4 regions of the Frankia sp. R43 genome follow, and region 4 is predicted to be linked to each of the others. Evidence: riboswitches for the same ligand, from Rfam matches in the RefSeq annotation. Region 4 holds a riboswitch; each other region holds the start of a gene.

Region 1 (4,206 bases), 180 kb from region 4:
TGGGGCGCAGCTGCTGCTGGGCCAGCTTGCCGGAGATCTGGTCAGCGATCAGCTGCAGCCGATCCATCGGCGGGGCGGGCTCGTAGTTCGTGTACGTGACGGTCACCGCGACGTGATCGACGATGAAGACGAGGTTGTCCACCGCCATGTCGTAGGTGAATTCCTGCTCTCGCACCTGCAACGTCACGCGCAGATACCCAGCGGCTCCGGTCGGCGCCGGGGGACGCTGGACCCCGGCCAGCTGATATTCGAGCCCTTCGGGGTCGGCGCCGGACTCGTCGATTCGGGCCTGGGTCTCCCTGCCCGAGCAGTCCGCGAACCGGGGATTGGCCCACATCGCGCGGACGGCAGCGGCCTGCTTCTCGGTCACTATTTCGGCGTAGGACGAGATGAACGAGTCCCCGTCATCACTCACGAAGATCGCGCCGACAGCGGTCGCCTCGGGCTCGTAGTTGAGGTCCGTCGCCGACAGGCCGAGGCAGTCCGCGAACTCAGGGGGGTACCGTTTCCCGGGCTGGACAGCGGCGGTATCGGTCTCGGCGGGAACGCCGGAGAAATAGGTTGTCGCCAGGTCCTCGGTCAGCACGAAGTCCTCGGGCCACAGACCCAGCACGCGCGGTGCTGACGTGGCAGGCCCCGGCGAGGCCGCTCCCGAAGTGACCGCGGTCTCGGGCCTCGCGGCGACGTCACCCGAGCAGGACGACACGGTGAACGCGATGACCGCCAGGAAAAGCCCGTGGCGCTTCGACGGGAGCTGGCGCGGTCGTCTTCCCAACGCCGAGGGCGCCGGCTTGCCCGCGACGTCCCGTACCGCGGACGGTCCGCCCCGGCCCTCGCCCGGCGCATACTCGCTCAGTCGAAACAGATCGCGAACAGCCACGTCTCGCACCCCCACGCATGCCAGCACCGGCGCAACCACCGGATGCCTCCCGCGCGGCAGGCACACACGACATACGTGCTCTATCGGGCCGGAAGGACAGCGAAGCTATCAGGCAGCTGTCAGCCTGCTGTCAGATGCCTGATAGCAGACCCAGGGGATACCAAACGAAGACAACGGACAACAATCAACAACCACTCACACGCCACACAAACGCCGATGCGCCCGCAACGTCATGAGAACGTCACGGGCGCACCGGTGTTGTCTGCTGCGGGTCAGATCCTGCCGCCCCAACAGCTCTTCGAGGAGTACCAGGGGCTGGTGCCCTGCTGCGCGTACAGGATGTGGGCGCGCTTCCACTGCTCGGCGACGCTGGCGTTCTGCGGCAGGCCCTTGCCGCCGACGCCGTGCCAGGTGCCGGGAAGGAACTGGAACAGGCCACCCGCGCCGATGGAGTTCACCGCGCGGGGGTTACCGCCGGACTCACAGGGGACAACCGCGCTCAGGAAGCGCTGTGCGTCCGGCCGGGCAGCGGCGCTCGCCGGCTGGGACATCGCGATACCGCCACCGATGGTCGCGGCGAGCACCGGCGCGACGAGCAGAGCACGGCCCCGACGGATGGAACGACGGTTCCTGCGGGCAGCCGAGGTAATAGTGGACAAAATGGTGTCCTTCCCCCACGCCTGCGAAGTTAGCTGTCGGGTTCGGGCCCGGGAATGGCCCGGCCGGCCGGCGCTTTCAGATCGCGCTCTCGGCGGCTTCACCCCAAGGACGTCCGCAATTCGACGTCCGGGAAACCTGGGTCCCCCGCTCCTGCCTGCGGTTTTGTTAATCACCGGGTGGGGCAGGATTCGGCGGGCCACCCGATGTGCGCTCCCCAGTCGGAAGCACGGCAGTGACGTTACACACGAGCCACAAACCAATTCAAAGGCTTTGTGAGGAGCGTCACATCCGACACCTCGGTCTTGAATTTCTTCCGCGTTACGTCTAGCCGGCCGAGAATTCGCCCTTTTTCTCCCGGCGCCATGCGACCGGCGTCAGCGATTCGTCACCACCCGTCAACCCAACCACTGCGCAAGGTGCGTGGCACGATCGGGCCCGCGACCGAATTTCCCGCCGTGGCGACGAAGAATTTTTCCGGCCCGAATTTCGACACATCATGACTTGATCCGTTTTCGCCGGCACCGCACCCGGTGGGGTCAGGGCTGGCCGGCGCCGACCTCGCCGTAGGCCACGACCGACAGGAACCGGATCGGCAGCTGGACCAGCTCCCTCGGCCCGTGCGCACCCTCGCCGTCAAGCTGCAGCGCGTCGCCGGGGCGCATGACGTAGCTGGCATCGCCGTGGCCGTAGATCATCTCCCCTTCGAGCATGTAGAGCAGTTCGGTACCCGGGTGCTGGAAGAGCGGGAACTCCTCGCTGCGCTCGGTCAGCGTGACGATGTGGGCCTCCATCCGCTTGTGCGGGCCGCGCAGCGCGCCGAGCAGGGTGTACTCGTGGCCCACCCGGGTCCCGCGCTGGGTGATCCGCGGCCCGGTGCCGGCGCGGGTGAAGACCGCCTCCCGGGCGGCGTCCGCGCCGCGGAACAGCGACGTCACCGGCACGTCGAGCGTCTCGGCGAGCCGGTCGAGCGTGGTCAGGCTGCAGGAGATCGACGCGTTCTCCACCTTCGAGATCATCGCGCTGGACACACCGCTGCGCGTCGCGAGCTCGGCCAGGGTCAGCCCACGGTCATGGCGCAGGCGCCGGACGTTGCCCGCGATGGCACGCTCCAGCCGCCCCTGCCGGGACGCGTTCTCCTCCCCCACACCCGAAACACTAGCGATGGCGCCCTCTTTGCCCGATCCGTCCGGTCGCCTGCTCCGCTGACCGTCCGGCCGCCTGCTCGGCTGCCCGGGTGGCTGGCTGCTCGGCTGCCCGGGCGGCTCGCCGCTCAGCGCGTCTCCCCGTTCACCGGTCGGCGCCCGGGATCCAGGTGGTCCCGGCAAGCGGCACCCGGGCCATCGCCGCGGCTTCGACCGTCAGCGCGACGAGGTCCTCGGGCTCCAGATTGCGCAGGTGCGCCTTGCCGCAGGCCCGGGCCAGCGTCTGCGCCTCCATGGTCAGCACCCGCAGGTAGTTCGCGAGCCGCCGGCCGCCCTCGACCGGGTCGAGCCGGGCCGCGAGCTCCGGATCCTGGGTGGTGATGCCGGCCGGGTCGCGGCCGTCCTGGAAGTCGTCGTAGTAGCCGGCCGCCGAGCCGAGCCGCTCGTACTCGCCCGCGTACCGCGGATGGTTGTCACCGAGCGCGATCAGCGCCGCCGTGCCGATGGCGACGGCGTCAGCGCCGAGCGCCATCGCCTTCGCGACGTCCGCCCCGGTACGGATGCCACCGGAGACGATCAGCTGGACCTTTCGGTGCAGGCCGAGCTCGTCCAGCGCCTGCACCGCCTGCGGCAGCGCGGCCAGCGTCGGGATGCCGACGTGCTCGATGAAGACGTCCTGGGTAGCGGCGGTGCCGCCCTGCATGCCGTCGAGGACGACGACGTCCGCGCCGGCGGCGACCGCGAGCTTCACGTCGTAGTAGGGGCGGCTCGCGCCGATCTTGACGTAGATCGGCTTCTCCCAGTCGGTGATCTCGCGCAGTTCGAGGATCTTGATGGCGAGGTCGTCGGGGCCGGTCCAGTCCGGGTGCCGGCAGGCGGAGCGCTGGTCGATGCCGGGCGGCAGGGTGCGCATGGCGGCGACCCGGTCGGAGATCTTCTGGCCGAGCAGCATGCCGCCGCCGCCGGGCTTCGCGCCCTGCCCGAGCACCACCTCGATGGCGTCGGCCTTGCGCAGGTCGGTCGGGTTCATCCCGTAGCGCGACGGCAGGTACTGGTAGACGAGGTGCTTCGACTGGTCGCGTTCCTCGGGAGTCATCCCGCCGTCGCCGGTGGTGGTGGACGTCCCGACATCGCTCGCGCCGCGGCCGAGCGCCTCCTTCGCCTGCGCGGAGAGAGCCCCGAAGCTCATCCCGGCGATCGTCACCGGAATGTCGAGGTGCAGCGGGTACTTCGCGTTGCGGTCCCCGAGGATCACATCGGTGCCACACCGCTCGCGGTAGCCCTCCAGCGGGTAGCGGGACATCGACGCACCCAGGAACAGCAGGTCGTCGAAATGCGGCAGGGCCCGCTTGGCCCCCCAGCCGCGAATGTCGTAGACGCCGGTGCTCGCGGCCCGCTGGATGCCGGCGATGGTGGCGCGGTCGAAGGTCGCCGACTCGCGCAGGCCATAGGTGGCGGGCGACGAAGGATAGCCGGACATGAATCTCCTCAGGCTACGGACGATATCCGCGGTCAGTGCGCCTT
Region 2 (4,206 bases), on a different contig from region 4:
CTCGAGGCCTCCGGCTCCGTCCTGACGAACAAGTACTCCGAGGGCTACGCCGGCAAGCGCTACTACGAGGGCCAGCAGTTCATCGACCCGGTCGAGACCCTGGCGATCGACCGGGCGAAGGCGGTGTTCGGCGTCGAGCACGCGAACGTCCAGCCGTACTCCGGCTCGCCTGCCAACCTGGCCGTCTACCTGGCGTTCCTGCAGCCGGGCGATGCCGTGATGGGCATGGGCCTGCCCTCGGGTGGCCACCTGACCCACGGCTGGACGGTGTCGGCCACCGGCCGCTGGTTCCAGGGGGTCCGGTACGGAGTACGCCAGGACACCGGGCGGGTCGACCTCGACGAGGTGCGCGACCTCGCGCTCCAGCACCGGCCAAAAGTGATCTTCTGTGGTGGGACCGCGATCCCCCGCACCATCGACTTCCCCGCCTTCGCGGCGATCGCGGGCGAGATCGACGCCGTGCTCGTGGCGGACATCTCCCACATCGCCGGCCTGATCGCCGGTGGCGCCCACCCCTCGCCCGTGGGCCACGCGCCGGTCATCACCACCACCACGCACAAGACCCTGCGCGGGCCCCGCGGCGCGATGATCATGTCGGACGCGGCGCACGCGTCCGCCCTCGACAAGGCGGTGTTCCCAGGCCTGCAGGGCGGCCCGCACAACCACACGACCGCCGCCATCGCGGTCGCGCTGCGCGAAGCCACCACCCCGGACTTCCGCGAGTACGCCCACCGCGTCGTCGCGAACGCGAAGGCGCTCGCCGAGGCGCTGTCCGCCCGCGGTTTCGACCTCGTCACCGGCGGCACCGACAACCACCTGATCCTGATCGACCTGACCAGCCGTGGCGTCGCCGGCAAGCCGGCCGCGAAGGCGCTGGACCGGGCCGGTATCGAGCTCAACTACAACACCGTTCCGTTCGACCCGCGCAAGCCGTTCGACCCGTCCGGCGTCCGGCTGGGAACGGCCGCGATCACCACCCGCGGACTGCAGCCGGAGCAGATGCCGACGCTGGCGGGCTGGATCGACGAGGCCGTGAAGGCCGCGGGCGATGACGACGAGACCACCATCAGCCGCATCGCCGGCGAGGTGCGCGACCTGATGACGGCCTACCCGATGTCCGGCTGGGTCTGATCACATCGCACATCCGCTCGGGCTCGCCCGGTCCGCTGGCCGGGCGAGCCTGTTCCTGACGGCGCGGTCGACGGGAGAGCGCCCACACCGCCAGCTTGCCCGCGACGTATGGGGCGGTTCCGCGGAACCGCCCCGCCAGTCACCGTAGGACGTCGGCGAGGGCCCCACGGGGACGGGGCAGGGTCCGGTATTCCACTCTCGCCGGAGATGCTACGCACATCACAGCCGATTCGGCGATCGCGAGCCGACAGGCCTGCCAGGGATCACTGCGGATCGGTCACCACCCTCCGCGGACGACCCGGTCACCACGCGCAGCTCAAGCAGCCGGCAGAACGCCGCATACACCACATCGGCGGCACCTGCGGTACTCGGCGGACCCTCTCCCCCTCTTCGTCGCGTACAGTGCGCATACACCAACCTGTTGTACGCATCGTGACTAGGTAGCGCCACAAAAGGGCAAAAACTGGGACTTGCGACTACCCTTAGTAGTTCGTTACGGTGTGTTGGCACCAAACAAGCGACGGGTCGTACGCCGAGTTCTGCCCTAGGCCCGTCGTCCCCTCCTAGTGACCACCAGGGCAGAAGCGGGGGAACCAGGTTCCTCCGGATGGCCACCGCACCCAGGCGGCCGTCCTCGGGGTGAAGTCGCCGCGCAGCGCGCGCCGACCGGGCTTCCCGGCCCGAACCCGACAGCTAACCTCGCAGGCGTACGGGAAGGATCTGCGTGTACGCATGCTTGGAATAGCAGCCGGGACTGCATCCGTCCCTCGGAACGCCGCCGCGGTAACGCCGCGCCCGTAACCCGGGGTTGACACCGGAGATCTGGGGCCCGCTCGGGCCCAGACAAATTTCACGCCGATAGCAGAACGCGCGTCCATTCGTGCGCCTTTTTTCGCGACCCCATTTCGTCGCGACTCATTGATCCGTGTACGGATCACTGGCGCCCGAAGACGCCCTACCCGCCTGCTCTTCAACGTAGAAACGAGATATCTTGATGTCGACCGGAAAGCACCGCAAGTCCCCCAGCGTCCGCCGCCGAGGCCGTGGTCGCTCCGCTGCTGTTGCCGCGGCGAGCGTCATCGGGGCATCCGCCGGCCTGTTCTTCACCGCGAGCCCCGCCAGCGCGGCGGTAATCTCGGACACCAGCATCGCGCAGGCGGCGAAGAACGCCGGCCTGAACTCCTGCCGCGGAATTCCGCTGAGCACCTGGGTCGCCGTCGCGCTCGCCGAGTCCGGCGGCAACACCACCGCCCACGCGACCGTCGGCGAGGACTCCCGCGGCCTGTGGCAGATCAACATGCGCGCGCATGCCAGCTGGGTCGGAAACCGCGACCTCTACGACCCGAACGTCAACGCCTGGGCCGCACGGCAGGTCTGCCAGAGCCAGGGCATCACCGCGTGGAGCGCCTACACCAACGGCATGCACACGAAGTACCTGGCTCGTGGAGCCGCAGCAGCCGCGGCCGTGGGCAACTCGGTGAGCACCACGGTGTCCACCGCGCCGTCCACCAGCGCCAACCGCGCCGTCGACTCGGGCTACATGCGGCTGGGCGTGTCCGGCCCCCGCTGGGATGTCTCCCTGGTGCAGGACCAGCTGCGTAAGCTCGGCTACCCGATCGTCGTCGACGGCTACTTCGGACCGCAGACCAACCACATGGTCATCGACTTCCAGAAGAAGCACGGCCTGGTGCCCGACGGCGTCATCGGCCCGCTCACCCACAAGGCCCTGTTCGGCTGATCGGCCGCACAACCGAATACCCGAGCGAGCGACCGGTCGATCAGCTGCCCCTCGTAAGCTGATCGGAATCGTCGATCGACTCGACGCACCGTCCCCGCCGCGGGCCCCTGGACATCCAGAGGCGTCACGGCGGGGACGCCGCGTTTTCCGGCGATAAGCCGCACCCCTGGCATCGACTCGGCAGAAATGCGATCCAGCCGAGCTCCAGGCACCGTTACACGCCTTCCATTAATCACTACAGACAACACGGATCTTCTTGTGGGTCCGAGCGGGGAATTCATACCGACTGCGGTGACTGGGACCTTCCCGCACCACTCGTCATGAAACTTCGACGAAGCCCGGGGTGACGCGCGCCACAGGTCGGTGGTGACCGGGACACGGCGTACTGGATTCAGTGGACCGCAACGCCGTATCCGGGCACTCTCGGAGGCTGGGCCCGGGCCGGACGCCGCCACGGGCCGACCGTCCTACGACCAGGAGCGATGTTGTGCTGACCAGGATCGACCATGTCGGGATCGCCGTGGCCTCGCTGGAGGAGGCCATTCCTCGCTACGAGGCCGCATTCGGCCTGACGGTCGCGCATCAGGAGACCAACGAGGCGCAGGGCGTGCGCGAGGCCATGCTGCTGGTCCACAAGGGCGACACCGGCGGTTCCTACGTCCAGCTGCTGGAGCCGATCCGCGAGGACACCCCGGTCGGCAAGTTCCTGGCCAAGAAGGGGCCGGGCATCCACCACATCGCCTACGGCGTGGGTGACATCGACTCCGCGCTGGCGGCGCTCACCGTCGCCGGCTTCGACCTGGTCAACAAGACGCCCGTGCACGGCACGGCCGGCAGCCGCATCGCCTTCATGCACCCGAAGGGTGTCGGCGGTGTGCTCACCGAGTTGGTCGAGGCACCGGAAGGGCACTGACTCGGCGCCCCCGCACCGGCTGCACGCACAAGGCACCGGGCGTCGGCCATCCCGCCGACGCCCGGTGCCCCCCCAGCCCGCAGTCCCCAGCCCGCAGCCCGCAGCCCGCGATCACCCGTGGGCCGTGAAGGCCCGCCCGGCTGCCATCGTCACCACAGCACCGCGATCGCCACATTGGCCACCCCGAGCCCACCTGCGGCGTGAGCCAGGGCCGCCGGCGCCTCGCGGCCGCGGGCGTTGCCCACGACGGCGATGCCGGCGACGGCCGCCGCGACGACGAGCTTGACCGCGATCTTGGCGTTGTCCACGTCCCGGTCCACGGCCCCGCTGGACGCCAGCCCCACCAGGATCATGCCTGTGACGATCTGGACGAGGGCGCCGTGCAGGATGCCGGGCGTGATGACCGGATGCGGCGAGCGGATCT
Region 3 (4,206 bases), 170 kb from region 4:
TGGTCACGCTGGTCGCGGACGTCTCGACGCAGGAGTGCGGCGCACGGATGACCGAGCTCGCGCTCGCCAGCTTCGGGCGCCTGGACGTGGCCGTCCTCAACGCCGGCATCGGCGGGACCGTGCCCTGGGAGGCCGACGGAGCGATCGAGCGGCTGGACCGGATCCTCGCCGTGAACGTCCGTGGTGTGGCGATCGGCATCCGTTCGGTCGCGCCGGTGCTGCGGGCCGGCGGCGGGGGCTCGATTGTCGTGACGGCGTCAAGCGGTGGGCTGCAGGCGGATCCCGGCAACTGGGCCTACCACGCGTCGAAGGGCGCGGTGATCAATCTGGTGCGGGCCGCGGCGGTCGACTACGCGGCGCAGAACATCCGGGTGAACGCGGTGGCGCCCGGCCTGACCGAGACGTCGCTGATGGCCCCGTACCTGTCGCAGCCGGCGGTCGTGGAGGCCAGCAGCCAGCGGATCCCGCTGCAGCGTTGGGGCCGTGCGGACGAGCAGGCCGGCGCCGTCTGGTTCCTGGCCTCCGCGGCGGCCTCCTACATCACGGGCACCACGCTCGTCGCCGACGGCGGGCTGACCTCGCATCACGGCGCCGTCCCGCTGCCGCGGGTGCAGCGGGACTAGCGCTCGGAGGCCGGCCACGCCGAAAGCCCGGTTACGCCGAGAGCCCGGTTACGCCGAGAGGCGCAGTGGCAGCCGGCTCATCGCGCGTACCCAGGCGCTGGGCCGGTAGCTGGGCTCGTCCAGCAGGGTGATCTTCTCGGTGCGGGCGAGCAGGGCACGCAGCGCGATCGCGCCCTCGGCGCGGGCGAGCGGCGCACCGAGGCAGTAGTGGATGCCCAGGCCGAGACCGAAGTGGCGGGGAGCGCTGGTCGTCTGCGCGTAGCGGGCGACGTCGAAGTGGTCGGGTTCGCGGTACACGTCAGGGTCACGGTTCGCGGCTCCGATGAGCATCACCACGCTGTCGCCGCGGCTGAACGGATGGCCGTTCAGCTCGGTGTCCCGCAGCACGGTGCGGATCAGGAAGGGGAACGTGGGGTCGTAGCGGAGCATCTCCTCGATCGCCGCCGGTACGAGCTCGGGTTCGGCCCGTAGCCGCGCCAGCTGGTCGGGGTTGCGCAGGAGCGCCACGATGCCGCTGCCGATCAGGTTCACCGTCGTCTCGAACCCGGCCAGGAGCAGCAGGATGCAAAGGTCGAGCAGTTCCTGCTCCGGGAGCACGTCGCTGTCCTGCCCGGCTGCGACGAGCTGGCTGAGCAGGTCCTCGCGTGGCTTCGCCCGGACCTCGGCGATCAGGCCACGGAAATAGTCCTGGATGGAGTGCGTGGACTCGGCGCGGGCGCGCAGGTCCTCCGGTGTGAGGGTCATGTCGGGGGCCAGACCGCGTACGAGCGGGACGACCCATTCGCTGAAGACCGGCTCGTCCTCGGCCGGGACGCCGAGCAGGCGGCAGATGACCGACAGTGGCAGCGGGCGGGCGAACGCTTCGATCATGTCGACCTCGCCGGCCGCGAGAGCCGCGTCGAGCAGGGTGTCGACGACCGAGGTGATCTCGGCGGTCAGGGTCGCGACGACCCCCGGGGTGAAGGCACGGTTCACCAGGCCACGAAGCCGGGTGTGCTCCGGCGGGTCCTTCCGGAGCAGGGACTTCAGCCCGCTGTCGTCGGATCCGGTCGACCGATGGGCACCCGCGTGGAGGCCGGCCGAGTAGCCGCTGCCCAGGTCCGGGCTCTGGAAGACCGCGGAGCAGTCGGCGTGCCCGGTGATGATGGTGGTGACCCAGCCGCGGACCTCACTGCGGACGAACGCTCCGCTCTCCTGGATCGACCGGTAGGTGGGGTACGGGTTCTGCCGGCTGACCGCGTCGAGCGCGACCAGGATCGGCGGTGGCTGTTCGCTGGTCTTCTGCGGCGGCGGTGCGCTGTCCATCGCGAGCTCCTCTGCGACGTGCGTCGCGACTTATACTTCGAATATCGGCGGATGGCGTCAACCATCATCTCTGTCGCCAATCGCGGGATAGTACCGACAAATCCCCCGCGCACTGCCGGCCGGAAGCCCCGTGGCCAGGCGGCGTTCTGTCTGTTTCGCGTGATGTGTTCTCCGCGGGCCGGAGAATTTCTCGTCGCGCAGCCGAGTCCGGCGGTCACCGGGTGCACGGTGGTTCCGGTTGTGCTGTGGCGGGATGCTGACGCTGATGGAATGTCGGCGGCATGAAAGGGGCGTTCCACCGGGTCGAGGAGGCCGGCAGCGGCTTTCAAGGCCTCCTGGTGCTGAGTGGTGCTCTTCACGGAGGCCTGGAAATCGCGGGCGGGTGGTGGGTAACGTTGGTGACGTGCTTCCGGACCTGGGAAGCGCACATCGGGTGGCACGCCGAATCCCGCCTCGCCCGGTGCTTCGACATCCAGTAGGCGGGAGCGGGGGACCCAGGTTCCCGGGCGTCGTAGGCAGGCGTCCTCGGGGTGAAGCCGCATAGTGCGGTCGACCTGTCACGCACTGTGTGGCCGGGCTTTTCCGGCTCGAACCCGACAGCTAACTTCGTAGGTGTGGGGAAGGGTTTTTATTTTGTCCCTGATGACTTCGGGTGCTCGCAGGAACCGTCGTTCCATCCGTCGTGGCCGTGCTTTGCTGGTCGCGCCGGTGTTGGCGGCGACGATTGGTGGCGGTATCGCGATGTCCCAGCCGGCGGGTGCTGCGGCGCGGCCGGATGCGCATAGGTTCCTGAGTGCTGTGGTGCCGTGTGAGTCCGGTGGTAATCCGCGTGTGGTGAACTCGATTGGGGCTGGTGGGCTGTTCCAGTTCATGCCGGGTACGTGGCATGCGGTGGGTGGTAAGGGTCTGCCGCAGAACGCGAGTGTGGCTGAGCAGTGGAAGCGTGCGCATATTCTGTATGCGCAGCAGGGTTCGAGCCCGTGGGTGAGCTCGAAGCCGTGCTGGGGCCACAAGGTCTGAGCCCGGGTGAGCCCTCGGGCCGCACTGCGGAGCACCTCCCGGTGAGAACCGTGCCGGAGTCGGTGCTCTGGTGATCATGCCGGTGTGCCCGGACGTCCACGAGACGTCCGGGCACACCGGCATTTTGTGCGTTCGGTCGGCTGGCGGCCGGGCCGCGGTCATGGCTGGTCGCCTCAGGCGGCGGGGCGGGGCGGGGTGGGGCGGGAGCGGCGACCGCGGACGAGGTCTCGCGTGCCGTGCCCTGAATGATGCATAGAGTCAGGGTTGGCTATTGTTTTGGCTGAATGGCCGGCGCTGGGCTGTTTGTGCTGGTCACCGCTGTGCGGCACGGAACCCGACCCTGAGGGAGACCGATGAACGGTACGCCACCAGGCGCACCTGACGGATCGGGGCCGGCCCCGGATGCGGTGTTCAATCCGCTCACGCCCCAGGATCCTCGCGAGATCAGCGGCTACCGGCTCCGGGCCCGGATCGGCGCCGGTGGCATGGGTGCGGTGTACCTGTCCTACACCCCTGGTGGCCGGCCGCTCGCGCTCAAGGTCGCCCGGCCGGAGTTCGCCTCCGACCCCGAGTTCCGCCGCCGCTTCGAGAAGGAAGTGGCGATCGCCCAACGCGTCCAGGGCCTGTACACCGCCCCGGTCATCGACAGCGACGCCCAGGCCCCGCGCCCCTGGATGGCGACCGCCTACGTCGCGGCGCCCTCCCTCGCCGTGGCCGTCGCCCGCCAGGGCCCGCTGCCGGTGGAAAGCGTCCTCGTGCTCATCGCCGGGGTCGCCGAGGCACTGCAGTCCATCCATGTGGCGGGCGTGATCCACCGGGATCTGAAACCGGGGAACGTCATCCTTGCCGCCGACGGCCCGCGGGTCATCGACTTCGGCATCTCCCGAGCTGTCGAGGCGTCGTCGGTGCGGCTCACCAGAACCGGCGAACCGATCGGCACACCCGCCTTCATGGCGCCCGAGCAGATTCGCGGGAAAGCCCTGGACACCTCGGGTGACGTCTTCTCGCTCGGGGCCACCGCCTATTACGCGGCCACCGGCGAGCTGCCGTTCGGCGCGGATGTCGCCGTGTTCCACCGCATCGTGAACGAGCAGCCCGACTGGGACAGCTGCCCGGAGCAGATCCGCGGCATTTTGGAGCGCTGCCTGGAAAAGGATCCGGCGGCCCGGCCCACCCCCACCGATCTGATCAGCCTGTGTCGGAGGCAGTCAACAGACGAACGGCTTCGCGTCGGCGAGGGCTGGCTGCCGCCGACCGT
Region 4 (4,206 bases):
TACTTGCTCCACACGGCGCCATCCGGATCCACCGACACATCCACACGGATCGGCTGCACACTGATGATGACGATGACCGGGCATCAGCCAGGATCGCGGCTCCCGGCCATCGCCACCCGCACCCCGCCCATGCCACGGGGCCATGACGGTCGTCGCGATCGATCACAGGCCACAAGCCACATCACTTATTGTGACGATCAGTCGGATGGCATCCAGTGGCCAGAACGGCGCAAGCCACTCGCCCGCCGCTTCGCTCCGTCACATCCGAAACCTTCCGTTGTCGACACGGAGATCTCCGATCGCTGGATCACACGGCAACCGGTGATGATCCATCCAGTCGGGTGCATCCGTTGGTCGACACCCGTCTGGTGGCCTCGACGCGCGCCGTCGTCCGTTGACTATGTGCCGGATCCTGCCGACCGCACGCCTAAAATCCCATGCGTCGACTAACGTAACCAACCGTGTCGGAACTTCGGCGATGGTCGAGAGCGGGGCGATGGTGCGCCTCCAGGCTGCCTTCCGCCCAGATCACGACGCCCCTCCAGCAGGCCCGCACCGCAGGCCGCGGCCGGAGTCAGCCATGACGCACCCCCAGCCGAGGCGACACGAGCTCTCGCTCCTGCCCGGCCGCGGCGATCTGATGGCCGAGCTCGCCAGCCGCCTGGAGGCTCTGGACGCGCTGCTCAGCCGGCTGGAGGACGCGGAGCGCCAGGCCGCGGACGCCGGCGAGCACATCATTCGCACCAGGCAGTGGCAGGAGGACACGGTCCGGACGCTCCAGGAGGAGCGAGCCCGGATGCGTCAACGCCAGCAGGCTCTGGACGATCTCGCCGAGCACGCGCGCGCGGCCGTCGAGGCCATGCAGAGCAGCTACCGCACTCTTCCGCCCGAGGTGACACAGCTCGCGATCGAGCTGCAGGTGCTCCACAACTCCGGGTTCCTGAGCCGCCGGAGCGGCCGTCCGCGCTGAGCCGGCCGTCCGCGCCGAACAACCGTTCCCCTGGGCAGGCCCGTCCACGCCGAGCCGGCCCGTCCACGCCGAGCCGCCGTCCGCGCCGAGCCGCACCCCTCCGTGGCCGTGCTTCACGGCCCGCTCCGGCGTCTGTTGCGGGCCGCCAGTTCGGAACTTCTCGTCACCTAAAGTGTTTGTCCGTGATCCTCGTGTGGCCGTCCAAAAACGTGACGTGAAGCTCAGCACCCCCTCTGACCTGGGCAGATGCGCTCCCGCAAGGGGCACTTCTTTGCACACTCGGTGTAGTTGGGGGGGACTAGTGTTTACCCACACCATCCGTGTGGACTAGTCTCGCTTGCGACGTCACGACAACACCGGGCCGAACGCCGAATCCTGCCCGCGGCCCCGGTGTCCCCTCCGAGTCGTCACCTCGGGCAGGAGCGGGGGACCCACCTCCACCGACCGGCACCAAGTAGTGGTGCGGGTCTAGGGGTGAAGTCCATCGCACGAAGGTCGCGCGACGGACCGGGCAGCCCAGCCCGAACCCGACAGCTCACCTCGCAGGCGTACGGGAAGGAACGCAACGTTGTCTGCGCAAAGCGTGCAGCTTGATACCGAGAGACGCCGGCAGCAGGAAGGCCGCGGCCGCCACCGGGCACCGTCAGCCCCCACGGCGTCGAGTCGAGCAAGAGCCAGGGCCCGAGCTGTGGCCGCCGTCACCACCGGGACTGTGGCAGTCTCCGGGGTCGCGCTCGCCGGATGTGCTCCGGACACCAACGCGGACGCTGCGTTTGATGAGGCGTCGAACACCGCCCCGATGACCCTCGCGACGCAGATCGGCTCGCGACTGGCCGTCGACGGGGCCATCCAGGTTGCGTCCGTGGCCGGCAGTGGGTCCACCACCGTGCTCGACGCCACCACCGACATCTCCGCGCCGACCCTCTCCTCGAAGGTCGACGTGGGCCTGCGGGTGACCAACCCCGAGGTCACCGTCAACGCGAACGAGCCGGTCAACATCGGTTTCTCGCTCTACGACGAGCAGACCAAGGCCCCGCTGGCCGACCAGCTCATCAAGGTCCAGGTCAAGCTGCCCACCGGGTGGGCGACCTTCCTGCACCTCACCACGGACGACCGGGGCCAGGCCTCCTACACGGCCCGAGTCCTGACGACCACCAACGTCACGGCGATCTTCGATGGTACGGACTCGCTGCAGTCCGCCCACTCCGAGAACGACGCCACCCTGACGGTTCGCCCCCCCGTGCCGGCGCAGGCCTCCCGTCAGGCCGTCCGCTCGACCGTCGAGGTCGAGACGCCCGTCGTCAGCGTGAACGTCGGAGCGAACACGATCGGCGAGAAGGCCGTCTACCTGGCATCGCTCCAGGCCGGCAAGCCGTACATCTACGGCGCGGAAGGCCCGAACTCGTTCGACTGCTCCGGGCTCGTGCAGTACGTCTACAAGCAGCTCGGCAAGAGCGTGCCCCGCACGACGGACCAGCAGTACGCGGCGACCACGCACATCTCCCAGTACAACAAGGCCCCCGGCGACCTGATCTTCTTCGGCACCCCGGGCAACATCTACCACGTCGGTATCTACGCCGGCGACGGCAAGATGTGGGTCGCCCCGCACAGTGGCGATGTCGTCAAGCTGCAGACGATCTACACCACTTCGTACCTGGTCGGCCGCGTCGCCTGAGCACCGTGAGTACCGGCCGGCCCACCTTGCTTTGCCGGCTGGCTCCGGGCTCCCCCCTGTTCACCTGATAAGCCGCACGCACTGACGGGGCAGCACGGATCGCCCTGTCCTCGGAACGAGCCGCCGCGCGATCTCCCCCTCCGGTCGCGCCCGGCTCCCGCCGCCGGGTCGGCGTTGGTCGGGATTGACTCCGGCCCGGCGGTCACCAGATCCGATGTGTGGTCCCCTGCACCGGACCGCAGCCTCACCTTCCGCAGACCTGCGAGCACGCCCCGTAGCCCGCACCGCCAGGAAGTGCCTGACGCCGCGCGACTCGCGCTCGCCGCGTGACCGTCTCGACACTTCCAGCACTTAGGCCGTTGCGACATCATTCTACTTCGGCATAAGCGGTGTAGATGCGGCGCAAACCGTCCAGAATGCGACCATCGGGCATCAACACCTGCCGCATAAACAAAACAGAACCACACGCGCCACCCACCCGGATCCGCAGATCGTAGATCCTTCCGGTGGGATGGACGTCAGATCCCCCCCCATCTGACGTCCATCCGGCCGGAAGGCCTCGGACTCCGCTGGTCGCCGTTCCGATCCCCCCCCCATTGGACCGGCGGCCAGCGGACCCTCCGCCACCCGGCCTCCTTGTGGCCTGTCGACGCCGTTACCCCCCTCCCGGCGACGCCGACAGGCCACGCGGGCCCCGACCGTGACTCCTCACCGGGATCACGGTCGGGGCCCGAACAGGAAATCGGCGCCGACGGCCGGAGGCAGCACCTCCGGCGCCCCTGGAGCCAGCCGAGAGGCAAGACCGGCAGGCCTGCTGATCCAACCTTCACCGGATCCGCAAGACCCGAATTGGCCAGCGGCTCCGCGACATCCTCGGCCGCCGCCGGACATCCGAGCTAAGTGACTAGTTCTTTGCAACTAGAGCAACTCGGCTGGAGTATGACGTGGCGGCCGATGCGGGGCCGATGGAGTCAGATGCGGGGCCGACCCCGCACCCCACACCCGTCCTCGTCGCACCCACCCTCGTCCCACCCGTCTCGTCGAGCCGGACTGTCTGTCACACGGTCCGGTGCAGGTCGCGGGAGAACTTCCACAGGGCGTCCGTGACGCCCTTGTCCCACTCGGTCTCGGCGAACCGGCCATGCGGCGTGACGTTGTCGCAGGTCGGCCCGGGCTCGGTGTCGAACTGCCCCACCACGCCGACCGCGGCGTAGATGGGCGTCGCCGAGGTGCAGGCCGCGAGCAGCGCCAGCCGGGCCCCCTCGCCCATGCCCCAGAGGTACACCCGGTCCAGGTCGATGTCGGACCGCTTCTCGTCCATATAGCGCACGACGTCGCTCAGGTACTGCACGTCCGCGCCTTTCGGGTCGTCCAGTCGCCAGGTTCCGGCGACGGCCTCCGGGAAAGCGAGCGCGAGATCCTTGCGATTCGCCAGCGAGGACACCTTGCTCCCCTCTTCCAACGTCTTCGCATCCGAATTGTCATCGTGCAGGATGATTACCAACGGCAACGGGTCGCCCGGATCAGAAGGCGCCTGGACGAGCAGTTCCCGGCCGGCCGA

Evidence for each region. A riboswitch is a leader RNA that binds a small molecule or an ion and turns the genes downstream of it on or off. The one in region 4 is predicted to bind cyclic di-AMP.
Region 1: another riboswitch for cyclic di-AMP. It lies ahead of ACG83_RS23560 (transglycosylase family protein); the one in region 4 lies ahead of ACG83_RS22925 (C40 family peptidase).
Region 2: another riboswitch for cyclic di-AMP. It lies ahead of ACG83_RS38325 (peptidoglycan-binding protein); the one in region 4 lies ahead of ACG83_RS22925 (C40 family peptidase).
Region 3: another riboswitch for cyclic di-AMP. It lies ahead of ACG83_RS42745 (transglycosylase family protein); the one in region 4 lies ahead of ACG83_RS22925 (C40 family peptidase).

Annotation. Positions count from the first base shown of each region.
Region 1 covers NZ_LFCW01000005.1:650,260-654,465, forward strand. The annotation lists gene ACG83_RS23555 (hypothetical protein) at 1-880, opposite strand, end outside; gene ACG83_RS23560 (transglycosylase family protein) at 1,153-1,530, opposite strand; cyclic di-AMP (ydaO/yuaA leader) riboswitch at 1,544-1,744, opposite strand; gene ACG83_RS23565 (XRE family transcriptional regulator) at 2,077-2,685, opposite strand; gene ACG83_RS23570 (FMN-binding glutamate synthase family protein) at 2,828-4,162, opposite strand.
Region 2 covers NZ_LFCW01000013.1:27,813-32,018, reverse strand. The annotation lists gene glyA (serine hydroxymethyltransferase) at 1-1,131, shown strand, start outside; cyclic di-AMP (ydaO/yuaA leader) riboswitch at 1,652-1,853, shown strand; gene ACG83_RS38325 (peptidoglycan-binding protein) at 2,126-2,869, shown strand; gene mce (methylmalonyl-CoA epimerase) at 3,357-3,782, shown strand; gene ACG83_RS38315 (hypothetical protein) at 3,932-4,206, opposite strand, start outside.
Region 3 covers NZ_LFCW01000005.1:644,469-648,674, reverse strand. The annotation lists gene ACG83_RS23545 (SDR family NAD(P)-dependent oxidoreductase) at 1-623, shown strand, start outside; gene ACG83_RS23540 (cytochrome P450) at 672-1,928, opposite strand; cyclic di-AMP (ydaO/yuaA leader) riboswitch at 2,358-2,558, shown strand; gene ACG83_RS42745 (transglycosylase family protein) at 2,571-2,948, shown strand; gene ACG83_RS42740 (serine/threonine-protein kinase) at 3,302-4,206, shown strand, end outside.
Region 4 covers NZ_LFCW01000005.1:470,892-475,097, forward strand. The annotation lists gene ACG83_RS22920 (hypothetical protein) at 581-970, shown strand; cyclic di-AMP (ydaO/yuaA leader) riboswitch at 1,366-1,533, shown strand; gene ACG83_RS22925 (C40 family peptidase) at 1,659-2,645, shown strand; gene ACG83_RS22930 (PHB depolymerase family esterase) at 3,703-4,206, opposite strand, start outside.